2 regions of the Phreatobacter stygius genome follow, and region 1 is predicted to be linked to the other one. Evidence: riboswitches for the same ligand, from Rfam matches in the RefSeq annotation. Region 1 holds a riboswitch; the other holds the start of a gene.

What was found. A riboswitch is a leader RNA that binds a small molecule or an ion and turns the genes downstream of it on or off. The one in region 1 is predicted to bind cobalamin.
Region 2: another riboswitch for cobalamin. It lies ahead of E8M01_RS31045 (TonB-dependent receptor domain-containing protein); the one in region 1 lies ahead of E8M01_RS30175 (TonB-dependent receptor plug domain-containing protein).

What each region holds. Positions count from the first base shown of each region.
Region 1 covers NZ_CP039690.1:6,373,728-6,383,111, forward strand. Annotated here, with positions in the region: gene E8M01_RS30160 (response regulator) at 1-39, opposite strand, end outside; gene E8M01_RS30165 (NAD kinase) at 111-893, opposite strand; gene E8M01_RS30170 (SDR family oxidoreductase) at 1,046-1,792, opposite strand; gene E8M01_RS30175 (TonB-dependent receptor plug domain-containing protein) at 1,942-3,978, opposite strand; cobalamin riboswitch at 4,114-4,360, opposite strand; gene E8M01_RS30180 (MBL fold metallo-hydrolase) at 4,484-5,386, opposite strand; tRNA gene E8M01_RS30185 (tRNA-Thr) at 5,605-5,680, opposite strand; gene E8M01_RS30190 (hypothetical protein) at 5,881-6,132, opposite strand; gene E8M01_RS30195 (hypothetical protein) at 6,222-6,449, opposite strand; gene E8M01_RS30200 (hypothetical protein) at 7,040-7,291, opposite strand; gene E8M01_RS30205 (hypothetical protein) at 7,381-7,608, opposite strand; gene E8M01_RS30210 (hypothetical protein) at 7,934-8,176, opposite strand; gene E8M01_RS30215 (hypothetical protein) at 8,498-8,719, opposite strand; gene E8M01_RS30220 (hypothetical protein) at 8,809-9,033, opposite strand; gene E8M01_RS30225 (hypothetical protein) at 9,326-9,384, opposite strand, start outside.
Region 2 covers NZ_CP039690.1:6,537,454-6,546,837, reverse strand. Annotated here, with positions in the region: gene E8M01_RS35920 (TonB-dependent receptor) at 1-50, opposite strand, end outside; gene E8M01_RS31045 (TonB-dependent receptor domain-containing protein) at 96-1,889, opposite strand; cobalamin riboswitch at 1,921-2,118, opposite strand; gene E8M01_RS31040 (nitroreductase family protein) at 2,428-3,087, opposite strand; gene E8M01_RS31035 (hypothetical protein) at 3,174-3,491, opposite strand; gene E8M01_RS31030 (DUF4180 domain-containing protein) at 3,704-4,081, opposite strand; gene E8M01_RS31025 (tetratricopeptide repeat protein) at 4,131-4,940, opposite strand; gene E8M01_RS31020 (hypothetical protein) at 5,209-5,826, shown strand; gene E8M01_RS31015 (hypothetical protein) at 6,039-6,281, shown strand; gene E8M01_RS31010 (hypothetical protein) at 6,416-7,129, shown strand; gene E8M01_RS35675 (hypothetical protein) at 7,167-7,643, shown strand; gene E8M01_RS31000 (MltF family protein) at 7,736-9,358, shown strand.

The DNA.
Region 1 (9,384 bases):
GACAAGGAATCGCAACCGGTTGAAATCGATGCGGATCATCGCAGGCGAATTTAGCCGCCACGGCTCAACGAAGCGTTAAGGCTGAAACGCCCGCGGCGTGGTCCGAGGCTCTATTCGCCGAACTGCTCGCGCAGGATGCGCTCGTCCAGCGAATGGCCGGGATCATGCAGCAGCACCATGCTGCGCGAGCGGTCCATGGCGATATCGACGCTGGCCACCTCGCGCACCTCGTCATTGTCGGCGGTGGCGCTGACCGGCCGGCGGGTCGGCTCGATCACTTCGATGCGCACCGCCACCCGGTCGGGCAGCAGCGCGCCGCGCCAGCGCCTCGGCCGGAACGGCGAGATCGGGGTGATCGCCAGCAGGTTGGTGTTCAAGGGCAGGATCGGACCATTGGCGGAGAGGTTGTAGGCGGTCGAACCGGCGGGCGTCGCCACCAGCACGCCGTCGCCGGCCAGCTCGTCCATGCGCAACTGCCCGTCGACCAGGATGCGCAGCTTGGCGATCTGCGAGGTTTGCCGGAGCAGCGCCACGTCATTGATGGCAAGGGCATCATGCCTTTCGCCATGGACATCGACGGTGGTCATGGCGAGCGGATGGATCACCGAGCGCTCGGCCGCCTGGATCCGCTCGACCAGCCCGGCCTCGATATATTCGTTCATCAGGAAACCGACCGAGCCGCGGTTCATGCCGTAGATCGGCTTTCCCGTCGAAATGAACCGATGCAGGGTCTGCAGCATCAGGCCGTCGCCGCCGAGCGTGACGATCACGTCGGCCGCATCAGGCTCGACCGAGCCATAACGCTGCGCCAGGCTGGCGAAGGCCGCCTGGGCTTCCGGCGCCGGCGAGGCGACGAAGGCGATCTTGGGCGGATCAGGACGTTGGTCCGACATGGCGGGCCGTCATGCAGAAGAGGAGCTGGCGCAGTGCGAGCGTAGCACCGCCAGATGTCAATCTCGTCTATACGAGCGCCGCGAGCCTTGTCGAGGCGCTCAGGCACCGGCGCCGGGCGGCGCCGATGCGGGTCACGGCGGAGCGGGGGCGATCAGCCGCGGCCGACGAAGGGCATGTCGTTGGCCATGACGGTCATGGTCAGCACGTTGACGTCGAGCGGCAGGTTGGCAATGTGCACGACCGAATCGGCGACATGTTTGACGTTCATCCGCGGCTCGACCTTGACCGAGAAATCCGCCTGCAGCACGCCATTGGTCATCCGCTCGGTCATTTCGGTCGCGGCATTGCCGACATCGATCTGCGAACAGACGATCTGGTCGGCGCGGCCCTCGAGCGAGATCGACTTGGTGAGGCCGAGAATGGCGTGTTTGGTGGCGGTATAGGGCGCCGAATAGGGCCTCGGCGCATAGGCCGAGATCGAGCCGTTATTGATGATCCGGCCGCCTTTAGGCGACTGGACGCGCATCAATCGCATGGCCTCCTGGGCACACAGGAACGAGCCGGTCAGGTTGACGTCCACCACCTGTTTCCACTGGGCAACGGTGAGCTGATCCATCGGGATCGCCGGCGCGCCCATGCCGGCGTTGTTGAACAGCACGTCGATGCGGCCGAACCTGTCCTTCACCGCCTTGAACAGGGCGGCAACCGAGGCTTCGTCGGAGACATCGGTCGGCACCGCGACGACCGTGCCGGCGCCGGCCGCGGCGACCGTCTTGTCCAGCTCGTCCTTGCGCCTTCCGGCGGCGACCACCGCATAGCCCGCGGCGGCCAGTGCAAGCGCCGAGGCGCGCCCGATGCCGGAGCCTGCTCCGGTGACGACGGCGATCTTCTGCGGCATGTCTTGGATCCTCCCGATCAACGCCCTTGCGGCGCGGTTTTTGTCGGCGCGCACACTGGCCGAAACCCGTGTGCGTGTCGACTATGGGCAGGCCAAGGGGAGGGATGCGACGGGCTCGGATCCGGGCAAGCCGGCCGGCCATGCCGCGATCAGTCGCCCAGGCGCACGCGCAAGCCGGCATAAACCGCCGCGCCGCCGGCATTGTAGCCATAGACCTCCTGATAACGCTGGCCGAAAACGTTCTCGCCGCGGATATAGGCGGTGGCGTTCCGGGTCACGTCGTAGGAGAGCTGGGCGCCGACCAGCGTATAGGCCCTGAGATAGACGTCGCTTGTCCCGAGTGGCCCGAAGAACCGGTCGCGCATCGTGCCGTTATGGGCAAGCGTCACGGTGAACTTGCCCCGGTCCCCGGCGAAGGCGGCGGTGGCCGACAGGCTTGCCGCATGTTTCGGCCGGCGCGCCGCCTCCTTGAACACATAGCCCGCAAACGTGTTCTCCGCCGAACGCGTATCGGTATAGGTGTAGGACGCGCTGATCCGCAGCCAGTCGAGCGGCCTGGCCGTGACCGAGGCCTCGACGCCCTGGCGCGAGGTCGCGAAAGGCAGGTTCTCGACCGTGGTGCCGGAGCCGACGATCTCGTTTTCCAGATTGGCCCGGAAATAGGTCAGGTCGGTGATCAGCCGGCCGCCGAACCAGCGCTGCTCGATACCGGCATCCCAGCCGATCGACTGCTCCGGCCGGAGATTTGGATTACCGACAAAGGTGTTGGTGAAACCGAACTGCTCGATGAAGGTCGGATTGGTCACGCCCTTGCCGAGCGAGGCATGCAGCCTGGTGCCGGTGTCGAAGCTCTGGGCGGCGGTGACCCGCCAGGTCGCGGCATTGCGGAACGACGAATTCCAGTCCTGGCGCAGCGCCGCCGACAAGGCAAAGCCGGTCGGAAGACTGAGCAGGTATTCGCCATAGAGGCCCTTGCGCTCGCGGCTCTGGCCCGTTCCGGCGAAACCGCCATTGACGAAGGGGCCGAAGAAACCGTCGCTCTCGTAATAATAGCGGAAGCGCTCGCGCACGATCTCGGCGCCGCCGACCAGCGTGTGGCGGGCGCCCAGAAAACCGGGCGTCTCGAACGTATAGGCCGAACGGTATTCCGCCCGGTTGCGCTCGGTCTGCGACCAGAAGGCCTGGCGTTCGAGAAAGCCGAAGGAACTGACATAGGCATCGGCGGCATTGGTGTTCTGGCGCGACGTGTCGGCGGAAAATTTCTGGATCCAGCGGCCGTCGGCCAGGCTGACGGTGCCGACGATCCGGCCTTGCAGGTCATTGGTCGTGCCCCGACCGGACCCATTGGCCAGAAAGCCGTAATTGGGGTCGGTGGCAAAACCCGGTCCGAAGGCGCTGTTGGCCGGGTTGTAGAAGCCGGTGCGGCTGACCATCCTGAGCGTGGCCTCGAGATTGAACCAGTCGGAAAGGTCGGCGCCGAGCTTGGCGCTGAACGACCCCATCTCGGAGCCGTTCGGCCGTGTCGTGCCGGGCGCGACGACGAAGCCGCCGGCACGCAGGCCCGAGACCGACAGGGCGCCGTAGAGCGGTCCTTGCGCGCCGCGCACCGAGGCCGAGCCTTGCAGCGTGCCGAACGAACCGCCTTCGAGGCGGGCGGTCAGCTCGGGCCTGGCCAGTCCGCGGCCGGACTTGGTCGTGATCAGGATGACGCCGGACTGGGCGTTCGGCCCCCAGATGCCGGATTGCGGTCCGCGCACCACCTCGATCCGCTCGATAGTGTCGACCGGCAGGTTGGCGAGGTCGCTGTCGCCATTGTTCACGTCGTTGATCGGCACGCCATCGACCACGACAAGGGTATGATTCGCCTCGGCGCCGCGAATGCGGACCTGGCTCAGGCCGCCGCGGCCACCGCCCTGGCCGATGGCGACACCCGGCACCAGCCGCAGCACGTCGGGCAGCGTCTGGGCGCCCTGGTTGCGCATGTCTTCGGCGGTGATCACGGTGACCGCCGAACCGACGCGCGGCGCTTCGACCGGCACGGTGCTGGCGCCATAGACCATGATGTCGGGCAGCGGGATGGCCGGTTGCGTGGCCTGCTGGGCCAAGGCTGGCAGAGCGAAGACAGGCAGAGCCAAGGCCGGCAGGGCGAGAAGGCTGGTGAGGCTGAGGATCAGGCGTTGCGCCATGGCGGATCTCCGCGGAAGGGACACGGGATCGCGGAAGCCTCAAGCTTCGAAGGCGACCCCATTGGCCCTCCGCGACATCAGGTGTCACCGAAAAAGCGGCTGCCCGCTCCCCGCACGCGCCATCCCGCACGTTCGGACAGTGACGTCGCGGCGGCCGGTCTCCTGGCTTGCGGGTCGTTGCCGGGGCTCCGCCTTCCCGAGGGCCGAAACTGGCCGTCAGTGGCATTCAGGAACCGGCTCGCCGCTCACAGTTGCGGGGGCAGCTGCGGATTTGCGCTGGACGTCGAACGGGGCCTGCCGGGCAGGTTTGGTCGTCGGTCCGGTGCTCACCGCATTCCCGTGGCCATTGCAAGCAATGGCCGCCGTCGCGAGTTCCGCTAAAAGGCGGGCTCGTCACGGTTTTGTCAATTGTCGGAAAGAAACAGCCCGTCCTGGCGTTCGGCCAAGGCGGGCTGTTCAAAGCCGGGCTGTTCAAAGCCGGGCTGGTGTCAGAGGTCCAATGCGATCAGACCGCCTGGCTCCACTGCACCGGCACGAGCTGGAAGCCATTGCCGTCCTTGGCGATGAAGCCGGTGGCCGGGAAGGGCGCGTGGTAAAAATGCACCTGGGTCCGCTCGGTCGACACCATGTCGAGGACGCGCCGGCGGGTTGCCCGCGCCATGTCGGCATCCTGGTCGAAAATCGCCGACCAGTCGGGGTTGCGCACGAACAGCGCGGGATGACTGGTGATGTCGGCGAGGTAGGTCAATTTGGCATTGCCCGAGGCGATGCCGAAGATGGTGTGGCCGGGCGAATGGCCGTGAGCCGCGACCGAGGTGATGCCCGGCGCCACTTCCGCGCCCGGCGTGAAGCGCTTCACCTGCGCGGCGATCGGCTGGAACACCCGGCGGGCATTCTGGAACCCGCCGCGCGCGCCATCCGGCGCCTGGCCCATGCGCTCGTCCGACATCCAGAAGTCCCATTCCGGCGCCGGCACGTTGATCTCGGCATTGGCGAAGACCGCGGTGCCGTCCTTCAGCCGGATGCCGTTGATATGGTCGCCGTGGAAATGGCTGATGACGATCGAATTGACCTGGGCCGGATCGAAGCCGGCGGCGCGGAAATTGCGCATCCAGACGCCGCTGGTCGGCGCGCCCGAATCGCCATTGCCGGTGTCGATCAGCACCAGCCTGCCGCCGGTTTGCACGACCAGCGTGGTGAAAGTGTTCTGGAACGCATCGGTCGGCAGGAACGACTTGCGCATGGCGTCCTGGACATCGGCGAGCGGCGCATTGCGGACGAACCCGTCGAGCGGCCTGAGGGCGAAACCGTCATTGATCGCGGTGACCGTGATGTCGCCGACCTTGTAGCGGTAGAAGCCCGGCGCCTGGGCCGGAGCGGCGGTCTGGGCTTGCGCTGGGCTGATCATGGCGCTGGTTCCAATCGCGGGAGCGGCGACCGCGACCGCACTGGCGGCTAGGGCATGACGACGTGTGATCATTGTGGCGTCTCCGGCAGCGGGTGCAACGAGGGGTTGGCGTTGCGACGCTAATCTGCACGAATGACTTGGGAAAGACCTGCGCTCGCCGGCGCAAATCACGGCCTCGTGAAGCGTTTCGGCCGCGCCGGCGGAACGCCGTCAGGGAATGGTGCCGGCAGCGGGACTCGAACTCGCGACCTACCGCTTACAAGGCGGTTGCTCTACCAACTGAGCTATGCCGGCCCATATCGGCATCGGCCTAGCAATGCGGGGCTCCGCGCGCAAGAGTGCCGAGCCGATTATGGCACCGCGGCCGTTCACAGCGCCGCGCTGAACGCTGCTCCCCCAGACATGAAAAAACGCCGGGGTGGAGGAGCCCCGGCGTTGGTCTTGGAAGTACCGGCTTCAGGCCGGCACGCACTCAAGGTCTGGTTGAACCCTGTTCAGTTCGACGAAGAGAAGGCCGAGGACGGCACGACTTCGCGCTGGATCAGGCTGCGCTCGGCATTGTTGACGCCGACGGCCTGGCCGCCGAACGCGCGAGGCGAGGTGAACTCGCGCGGCTGGTTCGGAGCATAGGTGGTGACCGAGGGGGTCTGGATGAAACCGGCGGCGTCGCTCATGCCCTGAGCGAAGGCGGGAGCCGCGACGGCGAGCGGAGCGAGCAGCGCGGCGGCAAGGATGAACTTCTTCATGACAGTCTCCATTGGATGTCCCGGCGGCGGCATTGGCCTTGAGGGCCGGGCGGTTGGGTGTGGGGTCGGCGAACCATGTCCGCCGGTGATCAGTTCCAGGAAGAGAAGGCCGAGGACGGCACGGCTTCGCGCTTGATCAGGCTCTGGTCGGCCTGCGAGACGCGGCCGGCCCGCGCCGAGAACTCACGCGGCTGGTTCGGGGCATAGGTCGTGACCGAGGGGGTCTCGATGAAACCGGCGGCGTCCTGCTGGGCAAAAGCCGGAGCGGCGACGGCGAGCGGCGCGACCAAGGTCGCGGCAAGGATGAGCTTCTTCATAACGGTTATCCAACTGAGATCCCGGTGGGGAGGGACACGCCAAGCCCGGGATGTTTGTTTTGGTGTCGGCGGGAGGTGTCCGCCGTCGACATTGCTGAGATAGGTGAGGTCAGATCGAATTGCCAGTCACAAAAATGAGAAAATGCATGCGACAAGGCGCCTCAGTAGTTTCATCAATGCATTGTCGCAATTCTTACAATTGGGCGACGGGGCCGAGACGGGTCGCGCCTTTGGTCCTTCCATCATCAAGAAATGACGCGGTCAGAGCTGGAATCGATCCAGGTGACCTGGTTGTCCAGCGTCTTTGGGGTGTTCCATTCGCTTGATCGCAGCGATCCATGCTCATCACCGCGGCCGAAGTGATGGTTTCGTTTGCAGCGCCTCGAAACAACAAATTGCGGAGGTGCATTTTTGTTCGAATGATTCGTGCTCATGGAATGCATGAGAGCGGATCAGGCAAGACGGCCGGCACGTTCGGGGGTCGACAAGAAAACGTCGGACAAGAAAACGCCGGGGTGGAGCGGCCCCGGCGTTGGTCTTGAAAGCACCGGCTTGAAGCCAGCGCGCACGCAAAGTCAGGTCGACCAGATTCAGTTCGACGAAGAGAAGGCCGAGGACGGCACGACTTCGCGCTGGATCAGGTTGCGCTCGGCATTGCTGACGCCGACGGTCTGGCCGCCGAGCGAACGCTGCGAGGAGAATTCGCGCGGCTGGTTCGGCGCATAGGTGGTGATCGAGGGGGTTTCGATGAAACCGGCCGCATCGCCGCCACCCTGAGCGAAGGCGGGAGCCGCGACGGCGAGCGGAGCGAGCAGCGCTGCGGCAAGGATGAACTTCTTCATGACAGTCTCCATTGGATGTCCCGGCGACGGCATTCGCCTTGAAGGCCGGAAGGTGGGGTGTGGGGTCGGCGGACGATGTCCGCCGGTGGTCAGTTCGCCGCCGAGAAGGCCGAGGACGGCACGGCTTCGCGGTTGATCAGGCTGCCGGCAGCCCGGTCGTTCTGGGCCAGGCGGCCGGAAAATTCGCGCAGCTGGCTCGGGGCATAGGTCGTGACCGAGGGGGTCTCGATGAAACCGGCGGCGTCCTGCTGGGCGAAGGCCGGGGCAGCGACGGCGAGCGGGGCGAGCAGGGCGGCGGCGAGGATGAGCTTCTTCATGACAGTCTCCATTGGAAATTCCGGTGGTGGGAGGGACACGCCAGGTCCGGAATGTTTGTTTCGGTGTCGGCGGGAGGTGTCCGCCGTCGACATCGCTGAGATAGGGGGTGTCTCGATCACTTGCCAATCACGAAATTGAGAAAATGCAATTATAAAATCATTCCAACGTCAATTTGAATGCGCTGATGCAATTCTGGTGGAATCATGGCCGAACGACGCCGACCTTAAAAAGGGTCGGCGATCCCGTTGATGGGTCAATCGACACAGAGCGGCCGACGCGAGGCCAGTGCGTGGCGTGCCAGCAAGGCGGTCGCGTCGGTGCCGGTCAGCTCGCCGAACCGAACGCCGACGACGGCACGGCATCGCGCCGGGCTCGGTCGTTTGCTGTCGGATCGACGGCCGTGCCCCGGCCATGGCCGGCGAACGCGCTGGCAATAAATTCACGAGGTATGCCAGTGATATAGGTCGTCGTTTCCGGCGTGCCGACAAAACCTGAGGCATCATCGGCGAGCGCTGGGGCGGCGGCGAGGGGCACAATCAAGGTCGCCACGAGGATGAGCTTGTTCATGACAGTCTCCATGGGGACCCCCGGTGATGGCAGGAACAGGCCGGATCCGGGGTTTTCGTTTGCCGCCTCCGCCGACGACCAAGCGGAGATAGGAATGAGGTCGCTCACGTGCCAATCACAAAAATGGGAAAACGCAATGGGTGCGCCGCAACGATCTGTTTAGATTTGCGTTGACGCAGATCCCTGCCGCGGCGAGCGATTCGACGACCTCAGGTGCAACCGGGTGTTTTCAAGCAGAAAACGCCGGGGTTTGCGCCCCGGCGTTGGTGTTGGGAAGGACCGGCTTGGTGCCGGCCTGCAGGCGCGGTCGGCTGGACCAGGTCAGTTCGCCGACGAGAAGGCCGAGGACGGCACCTCGCGGTTGATCAGGCTCTGGCCGGCATTCGAGACCTGGCCGCGGCGAGCGGTGAACTCGCGCGGCTGGCTCGGCGCAGTGGTCGAAACACCAGGCGTTGCGATGAAGCCGGCCGTATCGTCGGCGAAAGCCGGGGCGGCCAGGGCGAGCGGGGCGACCAGGGTCGCTGCAAGGATGAACTTCTTCATGATGGTCTCCATGTGTGTTGTCCGGCTGGCGGTGAGCGCTTCAGGCCGGGACTGTTCGAGTGTGCCGAGGCGCCAAGCGGCGTCGGTGGTCAGTTCGTGGACGAGAAAGCCGAGGACGGCACGACTTCGCGGCTGATCAGGCTCTGATCGGCGTTCGAGACCTGGCCGTGGCGGGCGGTGAACTCACGCGGCTGGTTCGGGGCATAGGTCGAAACGGCAGGGGTCTCGACGAACCCGGCGCTGTCGTCGGCAAGAGCCGGAGCGGCCAGGGCGAGCGGGGCGAAAAGGGTGGCGGCAAGGATCAGCTTCTTCATGACAGTCTCCATTGGAAAACCCGGTGGTGGGAGGGACACGCCAGATCCGGGATGTTTGTTTCGCTGTCGTCGGGAGGTGTCCGCCGTCGACATTCCGGAGATAGGAGCCCGGCCGATCACGTGCCAATCACGAAAAGGAGAAAACGCATGCAGATGAGCGTATCAGTCATTTCATTTGTGCATTGATGCAATTTTAGGCGAAAGCATCGAACCCGCTGTGTTCGACAAAAAACGCCGGGGTCCGAACCCCGGCGTTGAACCAAACGAATCACGATGCCGGCGCTGGCCGCCATCAGGTGCCGGAATTGAAGGCCGATGACGGCACCGATTCGCGATCGCTCCAGCCCATGC
Region 2 (9,384 bases), 160 kb from region 1:
AGCGGCCCCCGCAGAATGCCTGTTATCGCCAGGCTCCAGGGGATCGCCACACCGGTGCGCTGACCGAAGCGGGTGCCGACCGCTGCCTGGTACTGTTACATGCGCTCGACCTGATTGCTGTTGGCGGTGGCCGCAGCGCCACCGTCGCGCATGAAGAAATTATAGCCGCCATTGGATGTCACCGACCAGTGCCAGCCATTGGCCTGAGCGGAGAAGGCGCGCAGCACGTCGACGCCGAATTGCAGCTCGATGCCACGCACGGTCACGTCGCCGGCATTGTTGACATAGTCGGAGGTGGTGGTCGAACCCGGCCGGAGCCTCGTGATGATCCGGTTCGAGATAACGTTCTGGAACAAGGCCGCGTCGAGGCTCCAGCCGTTCAAGGCGAAGGTCGTGCCGACTTCATACTGGCGGCTGGTTTCCGGCTTCACATTCGGATTGCCGAAAATCTGGGTGCCGACCAGCACGGTGTAATTGCCGGCAAGCTCGGTTGCGGTCGGCGAGCGGAAACCGGTCGAGACGCCGGTGCGGAAGCTCAGGTAATCGGTCGCCCGATAGGTGCCGCCGACGGTGTAGGTGGTGGCGTCATAAGGACGGCTGCCGGTCGCCTGGTTGGCGAGATTCGGCGTCGGGTCGAAGCTGGTCGAGCCGCGGGTGTGACGGATGCCGGCCCGCAGGATCACCCGGTCGTCGAACAGGCGCTGGCTGTTCTCGGCGTAGAAGGCCATGACCGAGTCGGTCTGGTTGTTATCCTGCGGCGAGACCTGAGCCATGTTGGTATAAGGCGCGACCACGCTTTCGCGGTAGCGCTGCGACCGCAGCCAGCTGCGCTCGGCATCAAAACCGAGCAGCAGTTCATTGCCGGCCCACAGGTTGAAGATCGGCTGGAACCGGAGGCCCATGATGTCGAGATGGCGGCGGTTCAGGTCCAGCCGCGTTCTCTGCGCGACCGTCGCCGAATTCGGCGCGGCCCAGCGGAACACGTCGCGATCGGCGACCAGATAGCTATGCGCGGTCCAGCGGGCGAAATCGCTGTCGGTCTTGCCGGAATAAACCAGGTCGAACGAGGCATTGGTCCGCTCGTCGCGGTTGAACGTGCTCCAGGACGAGCCGCGGAAGCCGGCATCATAGATGCCGTCGGACCGCACCGTGAGATCGATGCGGTGGTTGTCGTTGAGCTGGCGGCCGAAGGCGCCGGTCACGCCGAAGCGCTGATATTGGGTATTGGCCAGGAGGCCGCCGCCGGCACCGGAATGATAGCTGTCGCGCCGGCCGCCAGAGATGCCAATGTAGAAATCGTCGCTGCCGTTGCGGCCGGCGGCATGGGCACGGCCCTGCAGCAAGCCCCAGGAACCGCCCTGAATATCGGCGAAATTGCCCGTGGTGTTGCGGCCGTTCTTCAAGATGATGTTGATGACGCCGCCGATCGCCTGGCTGCCATAGATCACCGAGGCGGGTCCCCGGATGATCTCGACGCGATCGACGTCGGCCGGCGACAGTTTGGAAATATTGGCGGTGCCGGCGCGGCGGCCGTTGATCAGCACCAGCACCTGGCTGCGGAAGTCCTTGCCCTGCCCGTCGCTGGCGCCGCCGCGAATGTTGATCGAGGTCTGGCCGGGCGTCCATTCCGAGAGGAAGCCGACGGCATTCTCGGCCAGCAGTTCGGTCACCGAATGGGCGGTCGACCGGGTGATGCGTTCGCCCTCGATGACCTGCACCGTGCCGGTGATGCGGCTGCGCGGCTCCGGGCGCCCTGTGGAGGTCACGACGATTTCGTCGAGGATGGTCGGGGCGTTGCGGACCTCTTGGGCAAAGGCCGGCGCGAAGGCCCCGGCGAGGACAAGGGCAGCGACAGCCGGCGCGGTCGCGCACGGCGAAAACATGGACATGGATCGACTCCTCCGGCCCGCCGCCGGCATGGGTTGCACTCGATCCTCGGCCGGTCTCCTGGCTCGCGGGTCACGCGCCGCTTCCCCTTCCCGGCCTGACGGCCAGTGGATTGTCGAAGAGCGCTATCCGCTTACAGTTGCGGGGGCAGCCGCGGCATTGTGCTTCAATCAGCACGCACCGCATTCCCGTTTCACTCCCTGAGGGAGCACCGAAGATTCCTTAACGAAACACAAATGGCCGGCTGCCGCAATGCAGCCGCATTCCGTTTCGCACAGCCCTGTGCGGGATAAGCGCGTGGGTGCGCTGTTTCGGCATCGGTCGAAGGGGCGAGCGTTTGCACACGCTTCTCAAACGAAGCCTGAATGCGCCGTCCTTCGAGATCTCGCGCCGGAACCTCCGCCCTGACCTCGCCCTGGCCGGGCGAGAGGTCGGCGCGCCTGTGCAGGTTCGTGGCTGTCCTCGTCGCCGGTGTCCGGCCTCACCACCCCATTCGGATCGACGCGCCGGCGATTGATCGGCGGCGTTTCGGTCTCGCCGTCAGGCCTTTGGTCCGGCTTCCGGCGCCTGCCACCGGGTGGTGATCGCCGCGATATCAGGTCGCTTGCGCTCGGCGGGCGTCTCCTTGGCCGTGCCGATATGGACGACGCCGGCGACTTTTTCATGCGCCTCGAGACCGAACAGCCGGTGGGCTCCCGGGCTATAGGCGGCCCAGCCGGTCAGCCAGGTCGCGCCGAAACCGAGGGCTGCGGCCGCGGTCAAGAGGTTCATGCAAACCGCGCCGGCCGACAGGTCCTGTTCCCAGGCCGGAATGCGTGCGGCCGCGTCGCTGCGGCTGACGACGATGACGATGACCGGCGCATAGGTGAAGACGCGCGACATGATGCCGGCGAATTTGGCGCGCTTTTCCGGATCCATGTCGCCGTTCTCGGCGGCATAAAGGGCCGCGAGATGGGGGCCGGCATCGAACCGGGCCTGCCCCTCGATGACGATGAACCGCCACGGCTCCAGGCCGCCGTGATCAGGCACGCGGGCGGCAATGGCCAGGAGCCGTCGGAGCTCGGCCTCGCTCGGTCCGGGCCCGGCCAGCACGGTCATGCCGACCGAGCGGCGCGTCTCGAGCAGCGCGAGGAGCCCCTCGCCGGCCGGCTCGCCGGTGCGTTGGGCCGTCGCGGCCGGATCGGTCACCTGGATGTTCATGTCGTCTGCCTTTCCTGGCCGCGCGCCGCCAAACGTCCGGCGCGCTTGTTTGCGCGATCTGCCGCGCCGAGCGCAAGCCCCAGGCCTCAGGCCCGCCCGAGTGCCTGCATCGTCAGGAGATCGGTGACGTGTGGCGACGGGATCATCGCGGCGAGTGCCGCCTGCAGCGCCTCGACGTCGGCGCCTGGATCCGGCTGCCAGCCACAGGGACAGGCATTGTCGCCGCGATGGGCTTCTGCGACCTCCTGATAGACCGAACCGAGCGCCATGGCGACCAGCCCGAGCACGGTGATGGGCGGCAGCTGCGTCGTGCGCAGCGCATGGCAGAAGGCCGCCATGATCGCCTGGTGAAACTCGGCGCGTGCGGCGTCGGCGTGGTCCTCGGCAGTCTGGCCGTTCGACATGAGCGGGCACTCCTTCGGCGATGCCGGATCTCGCCGCGGCCGACGCCAGATGCGCCGCATCGGTTATCCTGCTTGATCGCGACCGAGCCATAGGCCGAATTGCGATATTGAGCAAGATGTTGAAATTACAAGAGAAATAGAATAATTCGAAACTGCGGCGGGGTCTCGTTGCGAGGCTCGAGGAGCCGCGCCGGGGCCATGCGGGCCGGCCGCTACGGCCGGCCTCCGGCCCTGCCCAGGGCAATGGCCAGATCCTCCAGGCTCGGCTGGAACCACAGGTCGGTCCGCCGATCAGCCTCGCGCACCCAGGCGCTCAAGGCGTTGCTCGCGGCGAGCTGTTCCGAGATGTCGCCGATGATGGCGAGCTTCAGCCGGTAATTGACGGCCTTCTGGGTGATCTCGCCCGCCAGGCCCGAGCGGAGCTGAAAGAAGCGCGGGCCGAGCCGCGCCACAGGCAGGGCGAGCAAGGACGCGCCCTGCCAAGCGGCCTCGCCGATCAGATCGGTCGCCTGCCGCTCATCGTCGATGATCGGGCCATCGGTGTCGCAGAGCAGGATCTGCTCGCCGGCCAGTTCAACCAGTTCCACCATCACGCCCTTGTTCCACTCGGCAGGCCGGCCGGCGATCTCAACCAGATCGTCACGGCTGCCGCAACCGCGCCTCCAGCGCTCGCCTGTCCTCAGCCGTCAGCTCGGCTTCGACCTCCGGCAAATAGACCCGGCCGATTTCATTGCCCTGAGCCTTGCTCCGCGAGAGCCAGAAGGCGGATTCGACACGGTCCGCCGCTATGCCAATGCCGAGGTGAAGGGCGACGCCGATCATGCCCTGGGCTCCCGGATGACCTTGCCGGGCAGCACTCAGGAACCAGGAGGCGGACCGTTCGGGATCGCGCGTGACCCCGAGGCCTTCATGGTAGATGGTGCCGAGACGGGTCTGGGCTGACGAATGGCCTTGATCGGCGGCCTTTTCGGACCAGGCACGGGCGGCTTCGTAGAGTTCCGGGTCGTCATCCGCCAGCAGCAGCCGGCCGAGCGCATCCTGCGCATCGGCATGTCCCTGCTCGGCCGCCATCTCAAAAAATTTGAGGGCGCCACGAAGATTGCCCTCGCCTTCGAACATCGCGCCAATGGCCGCCAGGGACGGCGTCCAGCCCTCTTTCGCGGCGGTCAGGAACCATTCCGCCGCCGGCTCCCTCTGGCCGGCCTGAAGCGCAAGGACGCCCAGATTGTGCTTGGCCCTGACGAAGCCCTGCTCGGCCGCGCGCATGAACCATGCCCCGGCCACGGCTGTTTCCGCGGTGTTGTCCGCATACCACCGGCCGAGCGCATTCTGCGCTTCCGCATCACCGGCCTCGGCGCCCAGCCGGACATCCTCCGGCGGCGCGGCGGCGGGCGCGGGCTTGCCTGAAGAGAACAACGACTTGATGCGGCTTCCGATCGATCTGGACATGGCGCGCCCGATGCCGTGTGACGGGTCAAGATGCAACTTAAGGTAGGATGGCCTCTAAGGAAATAGGAATATGTGCATGGCGGATCGCCGCGATTTCGGCGCTCCTTATCAGCCCATCGCAGTGCGATAAAATCAGACACAATATCAGTACGATAGGTGCGAGTCTTTGGTGCGCTTCCAAGCGGGTTTTTGTTGGATTTTTGGTAGAGTTCGGCTAGGGTGAAAGGATAAAATTCAGGGAGGTGGAATGACAGCACAATGTCCCGACGTGCTCGCTTTGCGCGGCCAACTTCATGACCTCTGCGCCTTGCCGCTGGAGCCCTATCTCAGGCGGCTCAAAAAGGCCCGGCGGCCGGTCTTTGTGACCACGTCGAGCGCCTGTTGGCGCGGTTATGTGGCCCATTGGGTAGTGCGTGACGACGCGCTCTACCTCGTCGATCTCGCCGGCTGGATGGAACGGGACGGCGAGCCAATCCAGGCGAGCCTGGAGGTTGCCCTGCCCTGGTTGAAGCCGCCGGTGCTGGCGACCTGGGTCAGCGATTGGTTGCGTTGCCCCGAGGGGCGCCGGATCTCGTACCGGCACTTCGGTTTCGAAAGCAGGTATGAGCGTGACCGGAAGTTGCGTGTCGAGAAAGGCCGCGTTCTGGAAGAATGGCTGCGCCTGAATCCACCTGAACCGATCTGGTACAGGATCGCGCCAGGCGGCGGACGAACCCGTTTCGAAGTGCCGCATTCCGGCGAGCCCGAGCTCGACGATCCCTTCCCGCCGGAAGCAACACCTCAAGGTCACCATTTCTGGGGCCAGCCGCCGGCGGTCGACCAAGACGAGGGTGATGACCTGGGGGCAGATGATGTGACGTGGCCGCCGCGTGGGCTCGGGCTCTGATCCGGCGGCTGACACAGGGAACCGGCATCAAGCAACTCGCCTGCCCACTCGGGACCCTCCCGCGGCCGTCTTGGCCCCCCAGTCGCGCCTGCGGCCGTCCGGCGTTTTGCGGCCAGTGATATTCCCCCATGAGTTCAGGGTATTGCCCGATCCAAGGCGGTGCCGATCCGGCGTTCAATCGGCCGGTCCCGTCCTGTCTCGTGGAGATGTCGATGTCCCGTTCCGCACGCAGATCGCTGGTCGCCGCACTGGCCGCCGCCGGTGGCCTCTTGATGCTCGGCGGCTGTGCCGAACAGCGGGCCATGAGCAATGATCCCGCGGTAGAGGCCGCCTGCCTCAGGGCTGCCCAGCGTGCCGCGCCGGGAAGCTATATGGGGACCGGCGTCCAGGAACAGCGCACCGCTCTCTACCGGTCCTGCATGGCCAATGGCGGAACCTTGCCGCGCGCGCGTTGAGCGCCTCGCGACACGGCTGGCGACGCGGCTGGCGACGCGGCTGGCGACGCGTCTCTTGGATCGGCCTGCTGATCGGGTTTTCGGCAGCGGTAGACGGCACCGCCAGGGCGCAGTCGCCGAGCCAGGCCGACGACTTGGCCCGGCAGTTGTCCAATCCGGTGGCGAGCCTCATCAGCATACCGCTGCAGTCCAACCTGACCCAGGGCTATGGATCGCTCGGGGCCTGGCGCAACACGCTGAATATCCAGCCGGTCATCCCGATCAGGCTGAACGACGACTGGAACCTGATCTCGCGCACGATCCTGCCGATCATCTGGCGGCCGCGCACCCATGTCGGCGATCCGTCGACGACGGGCTTGGGCGATGTCACGGCGAGCCTGTTCCTCTCGCCGTCACGGCCGATCAACGGCCTGACACTCGGCGTGGGACCGGTATTCGTATTGCCGACCGCGACCGATCCGCTGCTCGGCGCCGGCAAATGGGGTGTCGGCCTGACCGGCCTGGTGCTGCATCAGACCAAGACCATGACCATCGGCATGATGGCCAACCATATCTGGTCCCTTGCCGGCCCGGCCAATCGCGAGGAGGTCAGCAACACCTTGCTGCAGCCGTTCATCGCCTTCCCGCTTGGCGAGGGCCGCACGCTCAGCGTCAATACCGAGAGCAATTACGATTGGGTGCACCGGCAATGGACAGTGCCGATCAACGTCCAGCTCAGCCAGGTGATGAAGCTCGGCGGGCAGATGCTGAGTGTCGCCGCCGGCCCGCAGATCTATGTCGTGAAACCGACAGGTGGGCCGTCCTGGGGACTGCGCTTCTCACTCACGTTCCTGTTCCCGGAGAAATGAGCGGATCGTCCGCACATCTGCAATGAAGGAGACGGCCATGATCAATCTTCGCACGAGCCTGTTCGCCGGCGCCCTGCTGACGATGCTGTCCGCCGGCGCGCCGGCCGTCGGCACCACGCTGGCCGCGGAAGTCCCGTCGGCCGCGCGGGCCAGCGCCCAGCCCGCCGAGATGCAGCGCCGGGGTGGTGTGCGAGCCTCCGCCGGCTTCGTTCGTGGACCGCGCGGCGGCGTTGCGGCCTATCGCGGCGGCGCTGCCTGGCGCGGCGGCCGGCCGGTCGTCAGGCCGGGCTATGTGCGCCCGGTGGTCCGGCCCGTGGTGGTGCGGCCGGGCCGTTGGGTCAGGCCCGCCGGCTACTGGTGGCGTCCGGGCGGCGCGATCGCGGCGGGGGCCGCGATCGGCTTCGTCGCGGCGGCCACCGCCGTCGCCTGGGCCGGACAGCCGCCGACGCCCAATTCCTGCTGGTACTATACCGATCCGAGCCGGACGCGCGGCTTCTGGGACGCCTGTCCGTAACACCCCCCGACGGCGACGTTCGCGCGGGATCCGGCCGGCCGCTGATGGCCGTCGCTGTCCTGTCCGCCCCTCCGGCCGAAGAGCCCGCCACCATGGCCAAGACGAAACGATGCGCGGGATCCGCGGCAAGGCTGCTGGCGCTGGCGGCCATGTCGCTATCAAGTCTCGGGTTATCAAGCCTCGCGCTGTCGACCCCGGGGCTGGCGCAACCGGCGCCCGCCGCTGGCCAGGCTCCGGCTGCGCGACCCGCCGGCGCGCCGCCGCGCACCATGGCATTGCCGCGGATCCGGCCCTGGACCGGCGATCTCGACGGCATGCTGAAACGGCGCACCGTGCGCATCCTGGTGCCCTACAGCAAGACGCTGTTCTTCGTCGATCGCGGCCGCCAGATGGGCCTCAACGCCGAATTCGGCCAGGCGCTCGAGGACTGGCTGAACAAGCGTCATCCGCAGCGCAACCTGCGCATCTACGTCGCCTTCGTGCCGACCGCGCGCGATCAGTTGTTGCCGGCGCTGGTCGCCGGGCTCGGCGACATCGTCGCAGCCAATCTGACCGTAACGCCGGAGCGCGAGGCGGCGATCGACTTCGCCCGCCCCTGGATGCGCGACGTCAGGGAAGTCGTGGTGACCGGGCCGGGCGCGCCGGCGCTGACGCGGATCGAGGATCTGGCCGGCCAGACCGTCCATGTCCGGGCCTCGTCGAGCTATGCGACGCATCTGGCAAGCCTCAGCCGGCGCCTGGTGTCGGAAGGCGCCAGGCCGATCGTCATCGCGCCGGCCGACGAGAACCTCGAGGACGAGGACCTCATGGAAATGGTCCATGCCGGGCTCCTGCCCTTCGCGGTGGTCGACGAACACAAGGCCAAGGTCTGGGCCGAGGTGTTGTCCGGGCTGACCCTGCGGCCGGATCTCGTGGTCCATGCGGGTGGCGAGATCGCCTGGGCGATGCGCGAGAACAGTCCGCTGCTGCGGGCCGAGCTCGACGCCTTTTTCGCCCAGCACCAGGCCGGCACCAGTTTCGGCAATACCCTGCGCCGGCGCTATTTCACCGACACCAGGATGGCGCGCAACGCGCTGGCCGAGGACGATGCCCGCCGGCACGGGGAATTGCTCGGGCTGTTCCAGCGCTATGGCGGCCAATATGGCTTCGATGCCCTGATGATCAGCGCCCAGGGCTACCAGGAAAGCCAGCTCGACCAGTCGCGCCGAAGCCCGCGTGGTGCCGTCGGCATCATGCAATTGCTGCCGGCGACCGCGCGCAGCCCGGAGGTCGGCATCAGCGACATCGGAACCAGCGCGGAGAACAATATCCATGCCGGCGCACGCTATCTGCGCCACCTGGTCGACACCTATATCAACGACCCGGGCTTGAGCGAGCGCAACCGCACCCTGTTCGCTTTCGCCGCCTACAATGCCGGGCCCGGCAATCTCCGCCGCTTCCGCGCGCGCGCCAAGGCGGAAGGGCTCAACCCCGATGTCTGGTTCAACAATGTCGAACAGGCCGCGGCCCTCATCGTCGGCCGCGAGACGCCGCAATATGTCAGCAACATCTACAAATATTACACGGCCTACCGCATGCTGGCCGAGCGCGAGCGCGATCAGGCCCGGGGCACGACAGCGCCGGATCCGGCTGCCGCAAGCCTTCCCACAGGGTCAGATGCCGCGGCTCCCAACCCGATCGCGCCAGATCCCGCCACGAGACCCCGGACGCCCTGAGCCGGCAGACCACCGTCGCCGAGCGG